DNA from 4 places in the Halanaerobium sp. ST460_2HS_T2 genome. Region 1 is predicted to be linked to each of the others. Evidence: riboswitches for the same ligand, from Rfam matches in the RefSeq annotation. Region 1 holds a riboswitch; each other region holds the start of a gene.
What was found. Region 1 has a riboswitch for cyclic di-GMP ahead of flgB (flagellar basal body rod protein FlgB). Riboswitches for the same ligand answer to the same signal wherever they lie in the genome.
Positions count from the first base shown of each region.

Region 2: linked by a shared signal. The riboswitch ahead of DFR80_RS04820 (hypothetical protein) and the one ahead of flgB (flagellar basal body rod protein FlgB) in region 1 are both predicted to bind cyclic di-GMP.
Region 3: linked by a shared signal. The riboswitch ahead of DFR80_RS07565 (cache and HAMP domain-containing protein) and the one ahead of flgB (flagellar basal body rod protein FlgB) in region 1 are both predicted to bind cyclic di-GMP.
Region 4: linked by a shared signal. The riboswitch ahead of DFR80_RS03135 (GspE/PulE family protein) and the one ahead of flgB (flagellar basal body rod protein FlgB) in region 1 are both predicted to bind cyclic di-GMP.

Region 1 covers NZ_QPJF01000023.1:36,815-40,299, reverse strand. Annotated here, with positions in the region: gene fliF (flagellar basal-body MS-ring/collar protein FliF) at 1-678, opposite strand, end outside; gene fliE (flagellar hook-basal body complex protein FliE) at 723-1,019, opposite strand; gene flgC (flagellar basal body rod protein FlgC) at 1,036-1,461, opposite strand; gene flgB (flagellar basal body rod protein FlgB) at 1,464-1,850, opposite strand; cyclic di-GMP riboswitch class I at 1,906-1,991, opposite strand; gene DFR80_RS11590 (response regulator) at 2,082-2,435, opposite strand; gene DFR80_RS11585 (chemotaxis protein CheD) at 2,575-3,078, opposite strand; gene DFR80_RS11580 (chemotaxis protein CheC) at 3,062-3,485, opposite strand, start outside.
Region 2 covers NZ_QPJF01000007.1:57,557-61,041, reverse strand. Annotated here, with positions in the region: gene DFR80_RS04825 (alkaline phosphatase) at 88-1,449, shown strand; cyclic di-GMP riboswitch class I at 1,614-1,689, shown strand; gene DFR80_RS04820 (hypothetical protein) at 1,701-2,213, shown strand; gene DFR80_RS04815 (DUF3006 domain-containing protein) at 2,287-2,505, opposite strand; gene DFR80_RS04810 (MBL fold metallo-hydrolase) at 2,528-3,485, opposite strand, start outside.
Region 3 covers NZ_QPJF01000013.1:18,982-22,466, reverse strand. Annotated here, with positions in the region: gene DFR80_RS07570 (sensor domain-containing diguanylate cyclase) at 1-1,575, shown strand, start outside; cyclic di-GMP riboswitch class I at 1,671-1,757, shown strand; gene DFR80_RS07565 (cache and HAMP domain-containing protein) at 1,959-3,137, shown strand; gene DFR80_RS07560 (methyl-accepting chemotaxis protein) at 3,207-3,485, shown strand, end outside.
Region 4 covers NZ_QPJF01000004.1:97,149-100,633, forward strand. Annotated here, with positions in the region: gene DFR80_RS03135 (GspE/PulE family protein) at 1-1,464, opposite strand, end outside; cyclic di-GMP riboswitch class I at 1,665-1,750, opposite strand; gene DFR80_RS03140 (shikimate dehydrogenase) at 1,759-2,646, opposite strand; gene DFR80_RS03145 (Crp/Fnr family transcriptional regulator) at 2,763-3,455, opposite strand.

The DNA.
Region 1 (3,485 bases):
ATTAGGATTAGAAGGATGAGACAGCAGGTTTCCGTTTGTGTCAACAACTGTCACCTCTGTTAAAGGTAAATCCTGAACTCCACTTGCAACTAGATTCTGAACAGCATTAACTCTTTCTGCACTCATATTATATCCAGGAGCCAGTTTAACCATAACTGAAGCCGTAGCCGACTTCTCCTCATCTAAAAATAGACTTTCCTCTGGTGGTGTGATCTGAACACGAGCAAATTCTATCCCTGAAATTGACTGAATAGAACGGCTCAATTCTCCACCCAGTGCGCGATAGTAATTAACTCTTCTTTCAAATTCTGTTGTACCAAATTCACTATTATCAAAAATTTCAAAACCGACAACTCCCTGATCCGGGAGACCTGCCGAAGCCATATCAAGTCTTAATCTATAGATCTCGCTTTCTGGAACTAAAACTGTATTACCATTACCTCCAAGCTGATAATCTACATTATTTTCATCCAGTCTTTCTACAATAGCTGCAGTATCATCTGTAGACAGGTTGGTAAAAAGAGGTTGATAGTTTGTAGAAGTTCCTCTAAATATAAGATAGCCAAAAGCTCCAGCCATTAATATTGTGAGAACAATAATTAAGATTTGAATGTTTCTATTCAATTTTTGCCACGTGTTTTGAATCTCTTCTTTATATTTTGCGAAAAATTCGGCCATCACTATACCTCTTCCATAAATACTCTTTGTTTTACCATCTTATACTATACCTGCAGACGCATAATTTCATTATATGCATCAATCACTTTGGTCTGAACTGCAGTTGTCAGATTAACTGCTACCTTAGCTTTCTCGGCAGCAATCATCACATCATGTATATTGTCTGTTTCTCCAGCGGCAAAACTGGCTGTCATAGCCTGCGAATCTTTTTGCAGCTGATTAACTTCGTTCATTTTTTCTCTAAACAAATCCGAAAAAGCTTCGGTTTTTTTGTTTTTATTCTCATTTTCAAGAGAAAAGTTTTCAAATCCACTCTGAAATTTAACTGGATTAATCTCCATTTTCTTCCCTCCTTAATTAAGTACTAATATTTAAAGCACTATTTGCCATACTCTTATAATTAGAAATTGCCTGTATGTTTGCCTCATATGCTCTGGTTGCGTCTATCATATTAACCATTTCGGTCATGATGCTAATATTAGGGAGCTCTACATAACCGTCCTCATTCGCATCTGGATGCTCAGGACGATATTCAAGGCGAAATGGAGATTGATCTTCTGCTATTTCTGCAACTTCTACTCCAGCCGATTTAAGATTATCAGAATTAATTCCAGATCCCATCTGATTTTCTATTTTCTGTCTAAAAATCGGAACTTTCCGTCTGTAGGTATTGCCATCTTCATCCCTGGTTGTTTCCGCATTAGAAATATTTGATGATATGGTATCCATTCTTAATCTCTGAGCAGTTAAACCGGAAGCACTAATATCTATTCCTTTAAACATTATTATTTACCTCCCTGCTGAATAACCTGATTTAAGGTGGAAAAATGTCCGGCAGCTCTATTTGACATTACATTATAATAAATACTATTTTTTGCCAGTTCTGCCATCTCAACCTCAACATCCACACTGTTTTCGTCATTTCTACTATTCCTATTATTCTGACTGCTGCGAACAGAAGTATATTGTTTACTAAAAGCTATATGGTTACTTTGAGTAGTTTTCAGACTAATAGAATTAGAAGAATTCATTTCCTTTTTCAAGGCAGTTTTAAAATCAATATCCTGTCTTTTGTAGCCGGGGGTGCTCACATTTGCCAAATTATTAGCAATTAATTCACCTCTCCGAGCAGAACCATTAAGCGCTCTGGCTATAATTTCTAAATTATCCATATATTCAAACCCCTTTCAAGCAAAAAAATCTACAGTCACAGCTATAGATTTTTGAATGTGCAGTCTGGCAATCATAATACAAAATATCTTAGACCCATAACTTTGCGTCATTAGCTTTCGCTAATTTTGCTAATATTTTAAATACATATATTAGTTTTTAAAAAAACAATTTATATTTAAGTATATTAATAATAAATATAATCAAAGAATTATTAAATATTATAATTTAAATTAAAGCAGCTTTTTAAGTGATTCCATTACTCTATCTTTTTTAAATGGTTTGACAATAAAGTCTTTTGCTCCCATTTCAATCGCCTGAATAACAATTTTTTGCTGACCCATAGCACTGCAAACAACAATCTGAGCACTGGGATCTATATCCTGAATTGCTTTAATAGCTTCCAGTCCATCCATAACTGGCATTGTAATATCCATAGTAACTATATCAGGATTTAATTCCTGGTATAATTCAACTGCTTCTTTTCCGTTCTCGGCTTCACCGGCTATTTCAAATTCATCTTTTAATATATTTTTTAAATTTAATCTCATAAATGCTGCATCATCAACAATTAACACCCTAGGCATTTAAAAATTACCTCCTCTAGATTATATCTACTGTTATATTATATAATAACAGAAATGATTCTTGTTTACAATAGTAAAAAAATAATTTATCTAAAAATAATAATAATGTCTTTTTTCCATCTATTACTATATAATAAATTTATATGGTAATCAAGTCTCTGCTGAATGATTTAACTTCAACTCGACCATCATCAGGATAAAAATACATTGAGCGCCCATAATCTTTGCCAACATCACTACCTATAACTTTTATTCCCTCATTTTTTAAAACTTCTTTAACTGCTTCAATATTTCTTTCACCAATCTTCATTACTGAGTCTCCACTTTCCGACTTAAACATTCCTGCCCCACCTACAATCTTAGCTGAAAGCCGCCTTTTTTTGGCACCTGCAGCCTCCATTTCCTCAATCAAAAAAGGAATCCCTGTATCTGCATATTTTACAGTTTTTTTGCCCCCTGGATTTTCAGGCAGCATAATATGGACAAGTCCCCCTACCTTAGAAAATTTATCATAAAGCGCAATTCCAATACAGGAGCCAAGTCCCAGAGTTGCTAAAACTGTATTTTCATCACCTATGGCATGATCTGCCATTTTAACAACCATTTTTTCTGCTACCAGATCCGAACTAGGCAAAACTACCACCTGCCAGTCGCTGAAAAAGAAAATCCAGGGAATCTTTTTCCGGAATGAAAAAATAAAAGAGTTCCAATTTCTCTTTACCAGCAACAAATTCTGTTTCCAGAAGCAAAATAAAATCTTCAGTCTGACTGTAATCAATAACAGAAGAACTTAAAACAGCTCCAGCCATGTCGTAAGCCATCGCTGGTACACTTTGATCAAGGTCTAAATCAGTAAAATCATTGATTGCTTTTAAATAAGCTCCACTTAGTATATTTCCCAATTCATTAAGAGCAGAATTCTGCATTTCTTTTCCGGGAAGATCATCCGTAGAAAAAATTAATTTTAACATTTTTTCAACATTTTCCATATCAACTACAAGTAAAATTTTACCCGATATTTCTCCAGAAAAATTAATCATAATACAGGCA
Region 2 (3,485 bases), on a different contig from region 1:
ATTTTTAATATTTGTATTGAATAAAATATAATAGACAGACATCAGTCGTCTGACAAACTAAAATTTTTAAAGGAGGAGTTAAGATTTATGCTTAAAAAGTCAAAAAGATTAATGGTGGTAGCTTCATTATTTCTGATTTTTTCTCTTGTTTTTACTGCAGCGGCTCAGGCTGAGGTAAAGAATATCATTTTAATGATTGGTGATGGTATGGGAATCGGCCAGATGGACATGACTAGATATATGGCTGGAGACAAGGATTATAAACTTGAAATGATGAAGATGCCCAATGTTGGTCTTATGATGACCAGTTCTACAGAAGGGGTTACTGATTCTGCTGCCGCTGGTACAGCGATGGCTACAGGTAATAAAGTATACAATGGTGCTGTGGCTATGAATAAAAATGGAGCAGAGTTGGATTCTGTATTGGATTTTGCTGAAGTAAGAAACAAAGCGACAGGGATTATAAGTACCAATATGGTTACAGATGCTACTCCAGCTACTTTTGCTGCCTCTGTTAAAGATCGCGGTATGGGGGGAGAAATTGCAAAACAGATTTTAGATAACGATGTAGACGTTGTTCTTGGTGGTGGACGAGAAGATTTTATGAAAGAAGAAGCCGGCGAAGATTTAATAGCAAAGGCTAAAAAAATGGGTTATCAGTATGTAACAGATAAGGAACAATTAAAAAGAGTAATGCCAATGAATGGTAAAGTGCTTGGCCTGTTTAATGATTCTTATATGAATTATATCAAGGATCGTGATGATCTAGATTCAAAAGAACCAAGTCTTTTAGAAATGACTACAAAAGCGATTGATGTTCTTTCTGAAGATGAAGATGGATTTTTCTTGATGGCAGAAGGAGCAAGAATTGACCATGCAGCTCATGCAGCAGATGTACCGGGAGTTGTAGCAGAAACTCTTGATTTTGATGCAAGCATAAAATATGCTGTTGACTGGGCCAGAGAAAATGGGAATACAATGGTGGTTGTTGTTGCAGACCATGAAACTTTAGGATTTTCTGTAACTGAACCTATTAATAAAGAAGCTCTAATGAATATTGAAGTCTCTCCGGAATATATGGCTGGTAAATTAGTTGAAACTGAATCTGGAAATGCATATACAATTGATAGTATTCAGCGCGTATTTAAAGAATATGCTAATCTTGAATTAACTGAAAAAGAAGCTAGAGAGTTTAATAGTAATATTGTAAATGAAGATGATGGTTCACTTTATTATCAATATAAAGTAGGCTGGCAAATCGGATCAATTATTGCTGAAAAAAATAATGTTGGCGTAGTTGCTGCAGATGTACGGGCAAAATCTGATACTGGTGGACATACACTTAATTCAGTTCCAATTTTCGCTTTTGGACCTGAGACTGAAGATTTCAATGGAGTTATCCAAAATACTGAATTCTCCAAAGTACTATTTGAAGCAATGCGTCCGTAAAATAAATAGATAATCTATAAAATAATAGTTTTACTCAAAAGTGGCAGATTCTAATCTGCCACTTTTAAATTTTATAACTATATAAGATTGCTGTCAGAAATTATAACTTGACAAAAATTTACTAATCTTGATATAATTAAGGTTAATAAAGAGTTAGAAACTCTTTTTAATAAAGGTAAACTTATCGTGAGGTAAGGACACAAAGCTGAGGATCTCAATTTGAGATAGCCGGCTGCTAAAAGGAGGATAAAATGAAGCTTAAATTTCGAGTGATAAGTGGAATTAGTTTAATGTTTATGATTTTATTTCTGAATTTTTTTCTTACTACTGATTATGTTGAAGCTGCTGCTAAAAAGAAGAATTTAATTGAACGAAGTGTTCAGACTGAAGCCAGGATTCCGGTTTTTCAGAGAGTAGAAGTAGTTGATAAAGCTGATATCGACTATACTTTTTTGATGGCAAATTACAGTGGAAGTAGAGAAATCATTATCGAAGATGGATTAAGTATTGAAATTCTAAGTAATGCTGATTGGTATCTCCGGTTAAATAATAGAAATTTAAATACCACTGTTATGATAAAAAAAGCTGATCAAAGTGATTTTGAGTGGCAAAAATTGAATTCAACCACAGCTAAATTTAGAGGAGAAAAAGGTGTCAGACAGATAAGTTTTGATTTAAAGTTTATTTTAGATCCTGATTATAGAGCTTCAGTTAATAATTTGGAACTTGATTTAAGACACAGTATTACTCCTGTTTTATACTAAAATAAGTAATCAAAATACCTTCAGGTAGATAGTTCTTTTAGTTAGACTTTCTACCTGGAGGTATTATATTAAATCAATTATTTTTGTTTTTCAGTTTGTTTAAAAGGTTGCCTACTCTTTTTTGGGCAGCCTTTTTTTCATTTTTGTTGAGTTCAAATTCAATATTTAAAATACTTCCTTCCTCAGTTCCTTCTGGTAGCTCACTTAAGGGAAGATAAAAGTCTAACTTTTCTTCCGGGCGAATCAATAATCTTGCTTTTTCTGCTTCAATTTTATCAACAGTTACCTTCATCAAATCATCCTTTCTTTATTTTTTAATTTACAGTAATTTTGTTCTGCCAGTGTTTAAATTTTTCTTCACCAATACCATCGACTTCTTTAATTTCTTCAATTTTTTTAAAATAGCCATTCTTTTCTCGATAACTGATTATCTTTGCGGCTGTTGCCGGTCCAATACCCCAGAGCCTGTCTAAACTAGTTTCGCTGGCTGTATTAATATTAATTAAACTGTTATATTTCTCAGCAGCAGCTGATTTAGTTTCGGAATAAGTTTTGCTATTTTTTAGATCAGTAATTTGATCAACTTTGACTGTATAATTGTTTCCATCAGCTGTAACTACAATATTACCATTTAAGTCGTTTCTGTAAACCCGGGCTCCTAATTTTTGATAAAGTTCCACAATCTCTGCTGCTGGATGATCATAATGATTATCAGCCCCTACCTGAATAACTGCCAGTTCAGGTTCTAAACTGTTAATCCAGCTTTTTAAACCGGAAGTTTTACTTCCATGATGAGGTACCTTGATCAAATTCACCTGAAGTTCAGGATATTCAGACAGCAGTTTATTTTCAACTTTTTTTTCTATATCTCCAGTAAATAAGAATTTCTGGGTATCATATTCAAGTACAAAGACCAGCGAGGAATTATTTAAACTATAATTCTCTAATGATTCCTCAGGATGAAGAAATGTAATTTTACTTTCACCAATTTCAAATTGATCCCCACGTCGGGGTGTTTTAAAATTAATATTCTCCTGATCGATTTTGAGCAGATAGTTCTCATAAGTTTGAGATGTATGTATTTTACCGCTGTCCAGTACAGTTTTCACTTCAAAGCTGTTAATTATATCAACCAGCCCCCCTATATGATCAGCATGGGGATGGGTACTAATAATATAATCCAGTTTTTTAACTTTCTGTTCCTTTAGATAGCTAATAATCCTGGCAGTTATACTATCTGTCCGGTCACCACCATCAATCAGTATATTCTGT
Region 3 (3,485 bases), on a different contig from region 1:
TCTATAGGAATTATAGTAGCCAGTCAACAGGGAAAAATTATTTTTATTAATAAAGCTATTAGAGAGATGACCGGTTATAAAAGAACTGAGATCAAAACAATGGATGATTGGTATAAAAAAGCTTGTCCCGATCCAGAATATAGAAAGAAAGTAAAAGATTATTTTCAATATGATTCAGCAGATAATACCAGCGACAGAACATATAAGATAATAACTGCTGCTGGTGATCATAAATATTTTAATTTTCGTTATTCAAAATTAGAAAATGAAAAAATGCTTTTTGAGATTATAGATATTTCTCATCGAATAGCACAAAAAAGAGAGTTAGAAAACCAAAAATTAATTTTTGAAAATCTATTTACTAATTCACTTGAAGGAATTGTTTTATTAGATCAGAATCTAAAAGTACTTAATGCCAATAAAAAATTTGAAGAAATATTTGAAGTATCTAAGCCTGATATTCTTAATAAAAATATAAATAAAGTTGCTGTACCAAACATAGATGCGAATGTTTTAAAGCAAGCACAAGAAAAATTTAAGCATAACCAGGAGTGGGAAAGAGAAATTTCTTATACTGTTAATAATAAGATTAAATATTGTAATGTCCACGTTTTTGCGGTTGAAAATAAGAAGCATGGTGAGTTAATTTATGTCGCCCTGGATAATATAACAGAAAATAAAAAGAGAGAATTTGAGTTAAAGGAAGTTAAAGAAAGATTAGAGCTGGCTGTTGAGGGAGCCAATATCGGTGTCTGGGACTGGAATGTAGAAGAAGAATATATTCATTTCAATAAAAGCTGGGCTCAGATGCTGGGATATGAATATTCTAATCTGGGTAATGATCTTGATACCTGGTTGAAATTAGTCCACCCTGATGACAGGGACCAGGCTTTAAAAGACATAAGAGTTCATCTAAATGGTCAAAGCGAAGAATATTTTAATGAACACAGATTAAAAACTAAAAATGGCAACTGGAAGTGGATCAGAGATATCGGGAAAGTAACAGACAGAGATGAAAAAGGAAATGCTGTCCGAATTGTAGGAATCCATATTGATATAGATCAGGAAAAAAGAGCAGCAGAAGAAATCGAATATCTATCCAATCATGACGAACTGACAGGGCTTTATAATCGAAGATATTTTAATGAGGAATTAAAAAGACTGCATAATTCCAGGCAGTATCCAATCAGTATAATCATTGGCGATATGAATAAATTAAAAGATATTAATGATACTTATGGGCACAGTATGGGAGACAGGTATATTAAGAGAGCTGCTGAAGCTATTAAAAGAACTGTGCGAACCGAGGATGTTGTTGCCAGAATTGGTGGAGATGAATTTGCAGTCATTTTGCCAGAGACTGATTATTCGAAGGCAGATGATGTAGCAGAAAGAATTTTAGCAAGAATAGAAGAGGGAAATAAAATTGAAGATTTACCGGTACCGCTGACTATTGCTCTTGGTTATGAGACTACAGATTGCACCAATCAGAATCACAGCATTAAAAATATTAAGCGATGTTACAATAAAGCGGATCAGAGGATGTATGAGCAGAAATTTGCTGATAGATGTTGAAAATATTTTTGTCGAAAATAGTTACTTTATGACATAAAATAACTATTTAATTTTATATATCTATGTTATATAATTAACATAGGCTTGAATTTTAACTAAATATTGGGCAATATTATTGAAAAATAATGGCGCAAAGCTATGGGTCTAAGGAAATTGACATCTATGACTGCCAGGTTGCTTTTGATTTTTAAATATCAGAGTATCAAATAAATACTGGGCAATAAGTCTTTGGTATTTATTTTTTTATTTTAAAAGGAAAATTATTACTTTTATTAATAAAGATTACTGGTTAGTTATAGGTTTTATATAAATTAAAAGTGGAGAGTACAATTTATTAGCCGTATAATTTTATTTAATAAAAACATAAAAAGGGAGAGACAAAAATGTTTACAAGCCTAAAGGGAAAGATGACAATTATTATTGCTGTTATGATTTTAGTTTTGATGGTGGGGACTTCTATTGCATTTAATAATTTCATTAGCACTCTTATTCAGGATTCCACTGCTGACAGCTCTTTAAATAGTGCGGAGCAGAATGCTCAAATTATTTTTGAGTGGCTTTCTGGTTTAAAAGTTCAGATAGAGGATTTTGCGAATACAGAAAAAGTAAAATCTATGAACTGGTTAGAACAGACAGAATTTTTATCACAAATTAGCAATCCAAATATAGAATCAATTTTGATAGTTGATAAAACAGGAGAAGGTAACATTTTAAATGGGGGTACTATTAATATTTCTGACCGAGAATATTTTCGGGAAGTAATAAAAACAGAACAGCCAGCTATTTCTATACCGAGAAAAAGTAGAATTTCGGGAGATGAGGTCTTAGTTGTCGCAGCTCCCATTATTAATAACAATAAGCTGGCAGGAGTAATTGGAGGTACAGTAAAAAGCCAGTACTTACAGTCTTTAATTAAAAATATGGAGATTGATGGCTTTGGTTATGGCTGGATTATTGATCAGCAAAAACGTACAATTGCCCATCCGGATCAACAGTATATTGGTAATACAGATATTTTAACTGGCCAAACTGAGCTTCAAAATTTAACTGATAAAATGATAGAAGGGGGTTCTGGAACTGGAGAATATACATATAATGGAGTGGAAAAAGAATTAGCCTATGCCCCAGTTGGTCTCGAGGGTTGGGTCGTAGCTATGACTGCAGATGAGGACGATGTTTTAGCAGAATTAGTTACATCCCGAAATATGAGTATCTGGATTGCTGTAATTGCTTTAATTATCGGTATTATTATTAGCTATTTTATTGCCCGTTATATTGCCAACCCAATTCTTAAAGCGGCTGAGATGTCAGATAAAATTGCTGAAGGAAATTTGTCAGTTGCAGATATCAAAATAGCTAGAAAAGATGAAGTTGGAGTTCTGGCTTCCTCACTAAATAAAATGAAAGAGAATTTAAATGAAATAATAACTAAGGTTACAGCTATTGCTGAAAATCTTTCTGCCTCCAGTGAAGAATTATCTGCTTCCGGTGAGGAAGTGGCAACTGCAGCAGGTCAGGTTGGGCAATCGATTCAACAGGTTGCATCTGGAGCTGAAGAATAGTCAGCACAGGTAGAAGAAACCAGTGGTAAAATTAATGAGCTGATAGAACAGATAGAAAATGTTACATTGATGTCAGAAGATATGGAAAAACAGGCTGATAGAGTTATGAATAATATTAATGACGGTAATGATTCAATAGAAAACTCTGTCGATAGGATAGAAAATGTAAGAGGTAATACTAAAGAAGTAGCAAATACTATCAATAATTTAGGAGATCTGTCAAATAAAATTGGTGAGATAGTAGATTTAATTAACAATATAGCAGCTCAGACCAATCTTTTAGCTCTAAATGCTGCCATTGAGGCTGCTAGAGCAGGAGAAGCTGGTCGTGGATTTTCAGTTGTTGCA
Region 4 (3,485 bases), on a different contig from region 1:
TTTGCATGTATCAGAAGAAGGTCGCCAAAGTTTTTCAACATTTGGGTCACCTAAAAATTTTCTTTCTTCAACTCCAGGTTGATAAGCTTCCTTACAGTCTGGACATAACTTCCGCACCAGCCTCTGAGCTACAACTCCAATCACTGTTGAAGCTACCAAATAATCTGGTAGTCCCATATCTAAAAGTCTGGTGATTGCACTACTGGCATCATTAGTGTGCAGAGTACTTAAAACCAAATGTCCTGTTAAGGCAGCTCTGATTGCAATTTCTGCAGTTTCTTCATCCCGAATCTCACCGACCATTACAATATCCGGATCCTGACGCAGTATCGATCTTAAGGTCTTGGCAAAGGTCAAACCGGTACTTGTATTGGCCTGCACCTGATTTACTCCATCCAGCTGATATTCAACCGGATCCTCAATTGTAACAATATTTTTAGTTGGTGAATTAATTTCGCTTAAGGCTGCAAATAAAGTTGTTGATTTACCACTACCAGTAGGTCCGGTCGCCAACAAAATTCCATATGGTTTTTTGATCAGTCTATTAAATCTCTCGCGATTATCAGAGCGAAAACCAAGTTTATTAATATCTAAGAGGCTGTCATCTCTATTTAAAAGTCGGATAACCACCTTTTCTCCATAAATTGTAGGCAGTGTAGAAACCCGCATGTCAATCTGCATACTCTTAAAGGTCATCTGCACCCGGCCATCCTGTGGAATTCTTCTTTTGGTAATATCAAGATCAGCAATAATTTTTAAACGAGAAATTAAAGCCGCCTGCGAGTGTTTGGGAACTGTCAGCTCCTCATGCAAAATACCATCTACCCGGTAGCGAACTCTTAAAGTGTTTTTTAAAGGTTCAATGTGAATATCACTTGCCTGTTTTTGTATAGCCTGAGTAATAATTAAATTGGTCAGCCTGACAATCGGAGCATCTTCCACCATCTGCCGCAGCTGGTCTATTTCCGGCTCTTCATTAATTTGATTATACTGATCTAACCTGTCAAAAATCTCTGAAGTATCTGTATCAACCAGAGAATATATTTGATTAACTGCCTTCATAATTTCCGAATGAGTAGCTATTGCAATATCAACTTTCATCCCTGAATTAACCTCAATGTTTTCTATAGCTACTAGATCAGTTGGATCCTGAATCGCAACTTTTAAGGTATCATCTTCAACATCATATGGTACAGCATGATGTCTTCGGGCAATATTTTCTGATATATACTGAGATAAATGTGCATTTATTAAATAATTATTTAAATGAACTCTAGGAATGTTAAGCTGAATTTCTAGAGCATCTGTTAAATCTTCTTCTGAAATGTAACCTAACTCTGTTAAAACCTGTCCCAGACGCATGTCCATTTCATCCTGAGCAGAGAGAGCATCTTCTAATTGTCTGGGAGTTATATAATTATATTCTAAAAGTAGATCTCCAATTTTTTTTCTTCTTGGACTCATAAAAATACTCCTTTTTAATAAAATATATATTATTTTGTTGAAATTTGAAAGATTTTGTTAAATTATTGCGATGATATAATTAATTTCGGCATCGATTATGAAATTCCTGCATAATTTTAATGAAAGTTTAATAATTATTTTAAAATTATCTATAAAGCAAAAAATTGCCATGATGTTTTAAACACCGGCAATTTTCCACCTGAGGCAAACATAACAATCATAGAAAATAATCCTTAGACTTATGTTTTTGCGTCACAGACTTTCGTCAGTTTTGCTTTTATTATAATATTTTATTTATTTTTTTGCTTCAATCTCCCTGACTGCTTTTTCGGCTATTTGATACCATTTCTTCTTTTTTGGCATCTCCTGTGTCCAGAGTTTAAAAGACGCTTCTGCCTGATAAATTAAAGTTGGCAGGCCATTCCCTATCTGTGCTCCTCGCTTTTCTGCTTCCTTTAAAATTTCGGTTTTTAAAGGATTATAAACCAGATCTATCACCAGCTGCTTTTCATGCAGATAATCAGGATTGATTACTATATTTTTAATATTATTACTATACATCCCAACTGGAGTTGTATCAACTACCAGATCAGCTGCTTTTAGAACATCTGCATATTCCTGCTCTTCCAGACTGCAGAAATCGAAGTTTTGCTTAGAATTTTCTTCTTTAAAAAGTTTTGCCAGTTCTGCTGCATTTTCTACTGTTCGATTGATAATTGTAATATCTTTAAGATCCAGCTGAACCATAGCTGCAATAACTGCACGGGCTGCTCCTCCCGCTCCAATTACAACTGCTCTTTTATCCTTAACCTTAAATCCAGTTTCCTCAACCTGACGCTGAAAACCAATTACATCTGTGTTATAACCGGTCAATCTTCCCCTTCTATTTAAAACAGTATTTACCGCTCCTGCAGCTCTGGCCAGAGAAGAAAAGCCATTTAAATAAGGAATAATGCTTTCTTTATGAGGAATCGTCACATTCCAGCCGGCAAATCCTAAGTTTTTAAGAGAACTAATATATTCTCCTAGATCCTGATCTTTAGTTTCCAGCATCAAATAGATTGCATTAATCCCTAAATCTCTAAAACCATTATTATGCAGAGATGGGGAAATCGAGTGACTTAGTGTTTTACCAAGTAAGCCATATAATTTTGTTTCACTATCTGGTATAAAAATACTCATCTTCTACCTCCTGAATTCTTAAATTTGTTATTCTTTTATTTAACTTAAAACACGCTGGAAAAGTATACCAGCGTGTCTCCTATGTATTGGAACACCGGGATTCAATCCAGCTTTATTTAAAAAACTGTCTGCAGACGTTCTCCCAGTGATTCAAAATCTTTAATAATAATTTTTCGTTTTTTAATTGTTATTACACCATCATCAATAAACTTATTGATCAATTTAGTAACTGTAACCCGGGAAGAGCCAATCAAATTTGCTATTTCCTGATGGGTTAAAACTAAATCAATCACCGTTCCATCTTCAATTTCTCGACCAAAATCTTCTGCCAGTCTCGAAAGCAGGCTGGCCAGTCTACCTGCAGCGTCCTGAAAAACCAGTTCTCTTACCTGACTGGTTAAAAGTCTAGTTTTTTTGGAAAGAGCCTCAATAATCTTAATTGCAAGTGAAGGCCTGTCAATAATCATCTTCTCCATTTCATTCCAGGGAATAATTAACAGACGGGCATCATCCATCACTTCGGCTGTTAAGGGATGAGGGTCTTCGTCAAAAAGTGAAAGTTCACCAAAAATATCTCCTTCCTGCAGAATTGTCAGTACTTTTTCCTTCCCTTCTGCAGAAAGCATAGAAAGTTTAACCTTACCATTTACAAGTAAATATAATTTTTTTACACTGTCATTTTCAAAAAAGATAACTTCACCTTTTTCGTAAAATTTAGCATAAGAATTTTCACATAGTAACTCCAGTTCCTCCGGGTCAAGATTCTGAAATACAATTAAATCTTTTAAGCATTTTTTAGTTTCTTCCATAACTCAACCTACCTCTCTTAATTGCTATAT